Regions from separate parts of the Devosia lucknowensis genome, predicted to be linked through region 3. Evidence: predicted binding sites of a transcription regulator. Region 3 holds the regulator's gene; each other region holds the start of a gene.

Region 1 (3,276 bases), 230 kb from region 3:
CGGCCCGGTGGCCAGTCACAGTTCAGTGCCGCCCTCACCCTGCAGGATCAGGGCGGGCGCTTCGACACCCTGCATGGGTGGATTCTGGAAAACCTCGAGCGCCCGCTGTCGCTCCCGGACCTGGCCGAGAAAGCCGGTATGAGCGAGCGCAATTTTTCGCGCCGCTATCGAGCCGAAACCGGTCAGACGCCGGCCCGCGCCGTGGAGACCCTCAGGGTGGAAACCGCGCGCCGCATGCTCGAACAGGGTCAGCCGGTGGCGCGAGTGGCCAGAAGGTGTGGCTTCGTCAGCGACGAAACCCTGCGCCGGGCCTTCACCCGCCGTGTCGGCATCAGCCCTCAGGCCTATCGCGAACGCTTCGCCTGAAACGAAAGAGGCGGCCCATCGGACCGCCCCTCAAATCCTGTTCCGATCAGAACGGAATGTCGTCATCCATGCCGCCTGGCTCGAAGGCCGGGGCATTCGAAGACGGCCGGCGGCCACCGCCACCGCCGCCGGAATTGTCGCGCACACCGCGGAACCCGCCCGTGTCGCCGCCACCGTAGCCGGCGCTGTCGCCACCACCCTCGCCGCGGCCATCGAGCAGCGTCAGGTTGGAATTGAAGCCCTGCAGCACGACTTCGGTCGAGTACTTGTCCTGGCCGGACTGGTCCTGCCACTTGCGGGTCTGCAGCTGGCCTTCGATATAGACCTTGGAGCCCTTGCGCAGGTAGCTCTCGGCGACGCGCGCAAGGCCTTCGGAGAAGATCACCACGCGGTGCCATTCGGTCTTTTCGCGGCGCTCGCCTGTATTGCGGTCCTTCCAGCTTTCCGACGTGGCGACGCTCAGGTTCACCACCTTGCCGCCGCTCGGCAGGTTCCGCACCTCGGGGTCATTGCCCAGGTTGCCTACCAGAATGACCTTGTTCACACTGCCAGCCATGGCAAAATTCCTTCCAATTCAGTCCCGGTCTGCCCGGTCGCGGGACGCTCTCTCTTTCAGCCGTTCATGCGCCGCCCGGTGCGCGGCCAACGGCCCGATCGCCGCACCATAGACCTTTCCGGCCGCCACACACGTGGCTTTTGCGGTTTGTTCTCTTTATGTTCTATTTCTCCACAGGAGAGTCAAGCCCCTCCTGACACACAATGTCAGTATAGCTTGGGCACGGGATCAGTCGGCGCTTGAACGACTCCTTGCGTTCCCATTATGTTCGCATTGTTGTGATGAAGGTCCGCCATGCGGCCGCGGAGCTTGCGCTGCGGCGTGTGCGGTCCTATTTCTGGGCCCTCGCCGCAACCACCAGTCACGTCGGGCGCTGTATGCTCAGCGCCACTCCGCAGCATGGACGATCAGATGAAGCCTTCCGCCAGCCAGAACCGCGAAATCATCGTGCGCGGCGCCCGCGAGCACAATCTCAAGGGTATCGACGTCAAGCTGCCGCGTGACAGCCTGATCGTCATGACCGGACTTTCTGGCTCGGGCAAATCCTCCCTGGCTTTCGACACCATCTATGCCGAGGGGCAGCGCCGCTATGTGGAGTCGCTCTCCGCCTACGCGCGCCAGTTCCTCGAAATGATGCAGAAGCCCGATGTCGAGCACATCGAAGGCCTCTCGCCTGCCATTTCCATCGAGCAGAAGACCACGTCGCGCAATCCGCGCTCGACCGTCGGCACCGTCACCGAAATCTACGACTACCTGCGCCTGCTCTATGCGCGCGTCGGCATTCCCTATTCGCCGGCCACCGGCCTGCCCATCGAGAGCCAGACCGTCTCGCAGATGGTCGATCGCACCCTGGAACTGCCCGAGGGCACCCGCCTTTATCTGCTGGCCCCCATCGCCCGCGGTCGCAAGGGCGAGTTCAAGAAGGAACTGGCCGACCTGATGCGCAAGGGCTTCCAGCGCGTCAAGATCGATGGCGAATACCACGAGATCGAGGATGCTCCGGCGCTCGACAAGAAGTTCAAGCACGACATCGAGGTCGTGGTGGATCGCCTTGTGGTATCGAATGAAATCTCCGGTCGCCTCGCCGAGAGTTTTGAAACGGCGCTGAAGCTCGCCGAAGGCATTGCGCTGGTCGAATTCGCCGACGAGAAGAACGAGGACGGCACCCCGCGCCAGATCACCTTCTCCGAAAAGTTCGCCTGCCCGGTCTCCGGCTTCACCATCGCCGAAATCGAGCCGCGCCTGTTCTCGTTCAACAATCCCTTCGGCGCCTGCCCGGTCTGCGATGGCCTCGGCACCGAGCAGAAGATCGACCCCGACCAGATCGTTCCGGATCCGACCCTGTCGCTGCGCGACGGCGCCATTCTCCCCTGGTCCAAGACCAGCGCCCCCTATTACCAGCAGACCCTGCAGGCCGTGGTGAAGCACTTCGGCGCGTCGACCGGCACCGCCTGGAACGAACTGCCTTTGGACGTCCAGCATGCCGTGCTCTACGGCACCGACAAGACCGCCATCAACTTCGTCTATGACGACGGTCTGCGCCAGTACAAGACCTCCAAGCCTTTCGAAGGCGTCATCGGCAACCTTGAGCGTCGCTACAAGGAAACCGAAAGCGCCGGCATGCGCGAAGAGATCGAGAAATACATGTCCGCCAAGCCCTGCGTGGCCTGCGGCGGCTATCGGCTCAAGCCTGAATCCCTGGCGGTAAAGATCGACGGCCTGCATATCGGCAAGGTCACCGAAATGTCGATCCGCAACGCTTCTCAGTGGTTCGTCGACCTCTCGGCCAAGCTCACGCCCACCCAGTCCCAGATTGGCGAGCGCATCCTCAAGGAAATCCGCGACCGTCTGCGCTTCCTCAACGATGTCGGCCTCGAATACCTGTCCATGTCGCGCAATTCCGGCACCCTGTCGGGCGGTGAATCGCAGCGCATCCGCCTTGCCTCGCAGATCGGCTCTGGCCTCACCGGTGTGCTCTATGTCCTCGACGAGCCATCCATCGGCCTCCATCAGCGCGACAATTCCCGCCTGCTCGAAACGCTGCAGCGCCTGCGCGACCTGGGCAATACCGTCATTGTCGTCGAACACGACGAGGACGCCATCCTCACCGCCGACTACGTCCTCGACATCGGCCCGGGCGCCGGCGTCAATGGCGGCAACATCGTTGCCGAGGGTACACCGCAGGACATTCTCGACCACCCCGACAGCCTCACCGGCAAATACCTCTCGGGCCGCATGGGCATCCCGGTGCCTGCACAGCGTCGCGAGGGCAAGAAGGGCAAGGCCCTCTCGGTCAAGGGCGCCACCGGCAACAACCTCAAGAACGTCTCGGTCGACGTGCCCCTGGGCATGTT
Region 2 (3,276 bases), 190 kb from region 3:
AATTTCGACAGAGCGAGTCAGGAGGGTGGATCGCCGGCAGCCGAGAGGCAGGTGTCGCCCTGTTCAGAATTTTTCCGCCAACTCGCGGAAAGCGTCGGGGACAGATGAGCGCGGCTGGAGCTGGGCGATGGCGTAACCGATCGCTTCCCGGCCGAAGCGGGTTCGGGCCTTGTCCATGGCGCGATCGGCCGACCACCGGGCGATGCCCTGGCGCGTCCCCGGGCGATGCTTTTCGTCGATGAGACCGAGGGGCAGCTCGAGCTGGATATGGGGCTGCGCGCCGATGTGCGAAACCGAAACACCGAGGAGACTGATGACTGTTTCTCGCGGATGCTCCTTCAAGGCCGTCCGGACCAGATCCTCGGCTATTTCCGCCACCATGACCGTCGCAGAAATCGGTGCATCGAGCGTTACCGAACGGGTGATCGAACGCATGTCGGCAAAGCGAATGCGCACGGTGATCGTTCGACCCGCAAGCGACTTGGCGCGCAATCGAGCCGTAACCCGGTCAGCCAGATGCCGCAATGTCGGCTTGAACACCGCTTCGGTGGCGGGCTGGCGACCGAGTGCCGACTGCGCCCCGGCCGATCGGGCGCTATGGCGTGTCTGGACCGAGCGCGTGTCGCGATCCCTGGCGAGATCGGAGAGTTTGTCGCCGACGGCATCGCCCAGAAGGCCGCGCAGAGATTTTCCGGGCGTGGCAGCGAGCTGGCCGATGGTGAGGATGCCCTCGTCCTTGAGCTTACCCTCGGTGACTGGTCCGACACCCCACATGAGACCAACCGGCAGGTCGTGCAGGAATTCCATCTCGGTTCCCGCGGGTACAACGACGAGGCCATCGGGCTTGGCAACCTGCGAGGCGACCTTGGCCAGATGCTTGGTGCGCGCCACACCGACCGAAATGGGAAGCCCAAGCTCGTCGCGGACCCGGCGCCGGATAATCCGCGCGACCTCCTCCGGTGTTCCGAACAGGTGGGTGCAGCCGGCAACGTCGGCGAATGCCTCGTCTATCGAGATGCGCTCCACGACGGGCGTGAAATCACGCATGACGTCGATCGCGGCGTCTCCAAGGCGCTGATACTGGTCGAAATGTCCCCGCACGAAGATCAGATGCGGACAAAGCTCCCGTGCCTTGCGCCCGGACATGCCACCGCGAACACCGAAGGCCTTAGCTTCGTATGATGCCGCCAGCACCACGCCTCCTCCCACGGCCATAGCTTTACCGCGCAGCGACGGATCGAGCAGCTGCTCCACTGAAGCGTAAAAGGAATCGAGGTCCGCATGCAGGATCGTGGCCTGGTCAGGCATCGACGTGCCCTCCGTTATGTTGCCATTTTGTTCTTATCGATCCGATGAGTCAATCTGGGCTGGCAACGTCGCGGGCGAAAACGAAAACGCCCCTCTTCCGGTTCTCCGGGAGCGGGGCGGTGGTGGACAGCTGGATCGTATCAGTGAAGGGTCGTCGGCGGCACGGTCGCGCCGAGGGCACTCACGCAGAAGACTTGACCGTGGGCCCGCTCGACAAGCCCGAGATTGACCAGTTGCTCGCCAAGTTCGGCAGGCAATGCGCATGGACCTTCCTCGCAGAGGAACGCGAGAGCGCTTTTCTGGGCTTGTGTCAGGGTCATCCAGTGCAGATTCATAGCGGCCTCCATCAATGGTTGGGCAAACGCCATTCGTTAACGACTGGTTCCTCACAGAAAAACGGTATTGATTGGACGCACAGACGGAGTGCCGACATGACTAGCCACTTTCTGATCGATGGCCCTGAGGACGCCGATGTGACGCTTTTGTTCGCCCATGGCGCCGGTGCGCCGATGGACTCGGCTGCAATGAATGCGGCTGCCAAAGCGCTCGTCCTCGCGGGTATCAGGATTGCGCGGTTCGAGTTCGGCTACATGGCCGCGCGGCGGAGCGGCCAGCGCAAGCCACCGCCGAAAGCGGAGACGCTGACGCCAGAATACCTTGCCGCCATCGACGACCTGGGAGCGGCGGGCGATCGGCTGTTCATCGGCGGCAAGTCCATGGGCGGCCGCGTGGCCAGCATGGTGGCCGATACGGCATGGACCGATGGCAAGGCGGCCGGGCTCGTGTGCCTGGGGTATCCGTTTCATCCACCGGGGAAGCCGGCGCAGTTGCGCACAGCGCATCTGGAAAAGCTGGAGACCCCTGCCCTCATCGTCCAGGGTACGCGCGACCCATTCGGCACCCGCGAGGAAGTTGGCGGCTATGCGCTCTCGCCAGCGATCAAGCTGTCGTGGCTGGCGGACGGCGACCACGATCTCAGACCGCGAAAGTCCGTTTCCGGCTTTTCCGCAGTGGACCATATGACGACGATGGGACAGGAAGTGGCCGGTTGGATGCGACGGGTCGCGGGAAACCGCTAGGCGCTGGAGCGGGCGTGTTCAGACTTGCTGTAGAGGCGCACCATGTTGGTGTTGTTTGCGTCCTGCCAATAGACCCGGCAGACGAGGTTACGCGGGTGGCCGGCGCGCACGAGCTTCAGGCCCAGAGCCGTTTCCGCCGCCATTTCCGGCGACTTGGCCTCGGCATGCAATTCCGGAGAAATCGTTCCCGAGCGTAAATCGATGATTCTGAATGAGGGCAAAGCACCGTCCTAACTGATGGGCCACCATAGACCGGTGGCGGCGCCGGGCCATTAACGTGGGTTAATGCAACTGTCGTTCCTCAGGGATCGCGCCTGACGGAATTGCCGCTCAGATAATCGGGATCGAAACTGGCGAGCGACATCAGATATTTGAGATCATGTATCTGCACGCGCTTGCCCTGCAGGTCGATACAGCCGCGTTTGCGCAAGGATTGCAGGGTGCGGTTGACGTGCACGGTTGAGAGGCCGAGCGCTGCGCCGAGTTCGGCCTGGGTCATGGGTAGGACCAGGCTGTTGTCCGACGTCACGAGGCCAACCACCGAAAGACGGCACCAGATTTCGCAGATGAGATGCGAGAGGCGCTCGACGGCGGTGCGCAGGCCAAGGCTGATCAGCCGCTCGCGGCCGATGGCGGATTCAGTTGCGGATGCCTTGAGTGTCGCGCGCATGACAGCGGGATACCGTTCGGTAATTTCGGTAAACTGGCGCAGGCGGATGCGGCCGAACTGGCTGGGCGTGGTTGTGACGTAGTGGCTATAGGCATCGCTGCCCGTGAGAAATCCGAAGCCGGTATAGTCGCCGGGAACAACGAGCGTGGTGATCTGCCGCTTGCCGTTGCCGAGCATCTGAGAATGACAAGCCCAGCCGGTGAGCAGGACGAGCACGTC
Region 3 (3,276 bases):
AACCCGAGCCTGAGCGGACCAGAAGTCATTGCGCGTTCCTCCATGATGGATGAATGCCGCAACCAAGCGAGCGTTCCTGAGACACGCTTTAGTGCCCCGAAAGTAGAGCGTCCTCCCACTCAGGCCGGTGGTTCCAAAGATGCTGTCGCAAGGCAGCAATCGGTCAATCGCACTACGGTTCCGCGCATTCTGCTGACGTCACCATTGGGCATGTCTCGCGCATGTCTCAGAGAAACAACCGCGGCTGACCCCAAAAAAAATCGCCTGGCGACAGCATCACCTTCAATCTCACCATTGACGGCTCGACCAGGCAGGTCATCATGAACAAGACGATTGCCGATGCCGCATCCACCAGCAATGACGGCGATCTCGACACCATCGGTGAATTCCGCGCGGCCATGCAGGCTGCAATCGTGGCAGTCGGGTTCGACGCCACAAGCTTCTCGCTGACCGACAACGGCACCGAGATCAAACTTCAGTCCACCTCGACTGGCCCGAATTCTGAAATCAACTTTGCGGGCGGCTGGGTTTATGACGATGGAACCAGTGGCGGCACGTTCGATGCGACCACCACGGGCTTCGGGGATCTTGCTGACGCGGGTACCAATGCCGCGACTGCCACGATCACCATCGGCGACGGCACCAACACCACCGGCAACATCGTCCTCAATGGCGATGACCACGATACGCCCGAAAAGGCCAGGACACGAAGTTGCGGCGGCGCAAAACGCAGACCCCAAGCCGTTCCAGCTTCAAGCAGCCTGCCGCTTCGTTGCCAGATCCGACGCCAAACTCACCGACCACGTCTCTCGTGACACATCGCGGAACCTGCTTCTTTTCGGCCATGCCGACTGTCGCCTTGCGGACGGGCATTCGCCTTCGCGCTGAGCGCCGTCGGCGTTTACCTGAAAGCCCGCAGCACGCTTCCAGATTGAACGCTGCTCCTCGCAAGTTCACTCGGTGGCCCTGACCGGACACGGCTCCCGGCGCAAGCCATACCGCGAGGTCGCTTGGAACCCACGGGGTGAACTCGCACCGATCTAGAACGGTCCCACATCGCCACCGCCATACGTAAGTCGGTAGTCCATGCCATGCACCCGCGACAGTCAGCGCCACAAGCAAGCGTGGGATCCATATCGCGAGATCGCTTGGGAATCCGCGGGGTGAACTCGTTCAGAGACTGAACTGTCCCTCATCGCCACCACTGGACGTGTCCCGGTGCTCTATGCCGCGGTGAATGGGGATTGCCGGGACAAGCCCGGCAATGACGCAAGTCGGGACACGAACGGCCCCGATTTACCGCTTCACACCATCCGGGCGACGCCAGCGTCAGCCCGGATACCTGCTCGTCCCGCCAAGGCGCGAACTTGCCACGTCCTCCGACATGAGGATCGTCCGCGTGCCGCCGAGATATCAGTACTTCCTGAGAAGCCCAACCAGCCGGCCCTGCACCTTCACGCGGTCAGGGGGGAAGATCCGCGTCTCATATGCCGGATTTGCCGCCTCGAGCGCCACGGTATCGCCCTTGCGGCGAAGTCGCTTCAGCGTTGCTTCCTCATCATCGACGAGCGCTACGACAATCTCGCCGGTGCCGGCTGTTTCCTGCTTCTTGATGACGACAGTATCGCCATCGAAAATGCCGGCTTCGATCATCGAGTCACCTCGCACTTCGAGCGCATAGTGATCGCCCGCCCCCAGCATTTCGGGCGGCACCTGGATCGTATGCGTATGCTGTTCGATCGCCGAGATCGGCGTGCCAGCGGCAATACGGCCCATGACGGGAATAGACACCGGCCGCGCATATTCTTCCGTGGCGATGCCGCGTACCGGAGTTGCGCTGACCTTGCCCAGGCTCCCCTCGATCACCGAAGGCTCGAACCGCGCCTTGCGGCCACCCAGCGACGGGTTCATCGAATCCGGCAGCTTCACCACTTCGAGGGCCCGCGCGCGGTTCGGCAGGCGGCGGATGAAGCCGCGCTCCTCCAGCGCGGTGATAAGGCGGTGGATGCCGGACTTCGACGCCAGGTCCAGCGCGTCCTTCATCTCGTCGAAGCTCGGGGGAATGCCGCTTTCCTTCATCCGTTCATGGATGAACATCAGCAACTCATGTTGTTTGCGTGTGAGCATTGGCCCGTTGACCCCAGAATCGGAACATAGACGGAACGACAATACATGTTCCATTTATGTTCTGCAATGCCCGCGGTGGCGGAGGATTTTTTTGGGAGCCGACAAACTGGCGCGCGGTCCCGACGGAGTTCAGAAGGCGTCGATCGGAATGGCGGCGACGACAGCGCCTGTGGGCTGGCCCGGATCATGCTCCGGCTGCACGATGAGGAGGTCCGCGGCCGCGAGGGACGATGTATGGCCGCTATCGGTCTGCGCGATCGGCTCTGCGGCGGGCCCGAACGGGGACTGCACCAGCCGCGCGCGCATGAAATGGCGTCGGGCGGTGTTGGCAGGCGTGGGCGAGGCGAGGGGCAACCTCCAGTCCGCCGCGGCCGAGTGACCGAGCCACGCGCGCAATGCCGGCTTGATGAACGCTGTCGCTGTCACCATGGCCGAAACCGGATTGCCGGGGAGGCCGAATACCAGCGTCTTGTCGCGCGTGCCGAACATCAGCGGCTTGCCCGGCCGCATGTTGATGCGCCAGAAATCCAGCGAAACGCCCAGGTCCTTGAGCACGTCCTGCACCAGGTCATGCTCGCCCACCGAGGCGCCGCCGGTAGTGATGAGGATATCGGGCGCATCCGCGAATGCTGCCTCGAGGCGTGACCGCAGGACGACGCGGTCGTCCGAGGCGATGCCGTGATCCACAATGCGTTCGGCATAGGGCTGCAGCATCGCAGCAAGACCGAAACTGTTCGATGCGACGATCTGGTCCGGCTCGAGCCGGTTGCCGGGCAGCACCAGTTCGTCGCCCGTCGCGAGGAGCGCGATCCGCGGCCGCCGCGCGACGGCCAGCGAGGCCGCATTCGCAGCCGCCGCCACTGCGATCTGCATCGGCGTCAGCCGTGTGCCCGCCGCCACCAGTACCTGGCCGACGGCAAAATCGTTCCCTTTCAGGCGGACACTGTGACCCGGCCGGGCAGGGGCTGTGAACCGGACCCGATCGCCGTCGCGCACCGCCTCTTCCTGCATGATGACGGTATCGGCGCCACGAGGCACTGGCGCGCCCGTGAAGATGCGCACCGCCTCCCCGGGGCCCACCGTGCCACTGTAACCCGAGCCCGCCTGCGACGTCCCGATCACCTTGAGCACGGCATCGTCGCATACGTC

What was found. The regulator LexA, encoded in region 3, represses DNA repair genes until DNA is damaged. The targets are predictions, from matches to a motif close to TGTTCNNNNTGTGTTCNG.
Region 1: uvrA (excinuclease ABC subunit UvrA) is a predicted target of LexA. The motif match lies at 1,071-1,088, and genes of this name have one in related genera.
Region 2: dinB (DNA polymerase IV) is a predicted target of LexA. The motif match lies at 1,326-1,343, and genes of this name have one in related genera.

What each region holds. Positions count from the first base shown of each region.
Region 1 covers NZ_FXWK01000001.1:1,272,755-1,276,030, forward strand. Annotated here, with positions in the region: gene CCK88_RS06015 (GlxA family transcriptional regulator) at 1-366, shown strand, start outside; gene ssb (single-stranded DNA-binding protein) at 413-922, opposite strand; gene uvrA (excinuclease ABC subunit UvrA) at 1,334-3,276, shown strand, end outside.
Region 2 covers NZ_FXWK01000001.1:845,953-849,228, reverse strand. Annotated here, with positions in the region: gene dinB (DNA polymerase IV) at 64-1,308, opposite strand; gene CCK88_RS03955 (hypothetical protein) at 1,449-1,643, opposite strand; gene CCK88_RS03950 (alpha/beta hydrolase family protein) at 1,740-2,387, shown strand; gene CCK88_RS18200 (hypothetical protein) at 2,384-2,608, opposite strand; gene CCK88_RS03945 (Crp/Fnr family transcriptional regulator) at 2,689-3,276, opposite strand, start outside.
Region 3 covers NZ_FXWK01000001.1:1,039,904-1,043,179, forward strand. Annotated here, with positions in the region: gene uvsE (UV DNA damage repair endonuclease UvsE) at 1-29, opposite strand, end outside; gene CCK88_RS04900 (hypothetical protein) at 321-815, shown strand; gene lexA (transcriptional repressor LexA) at 1,414-2,127, opposite strand; gene CCK88_RS04910 (molybdopterin molybdotransferase MoeA) at 2,257-3,276, opposite strand, start outside.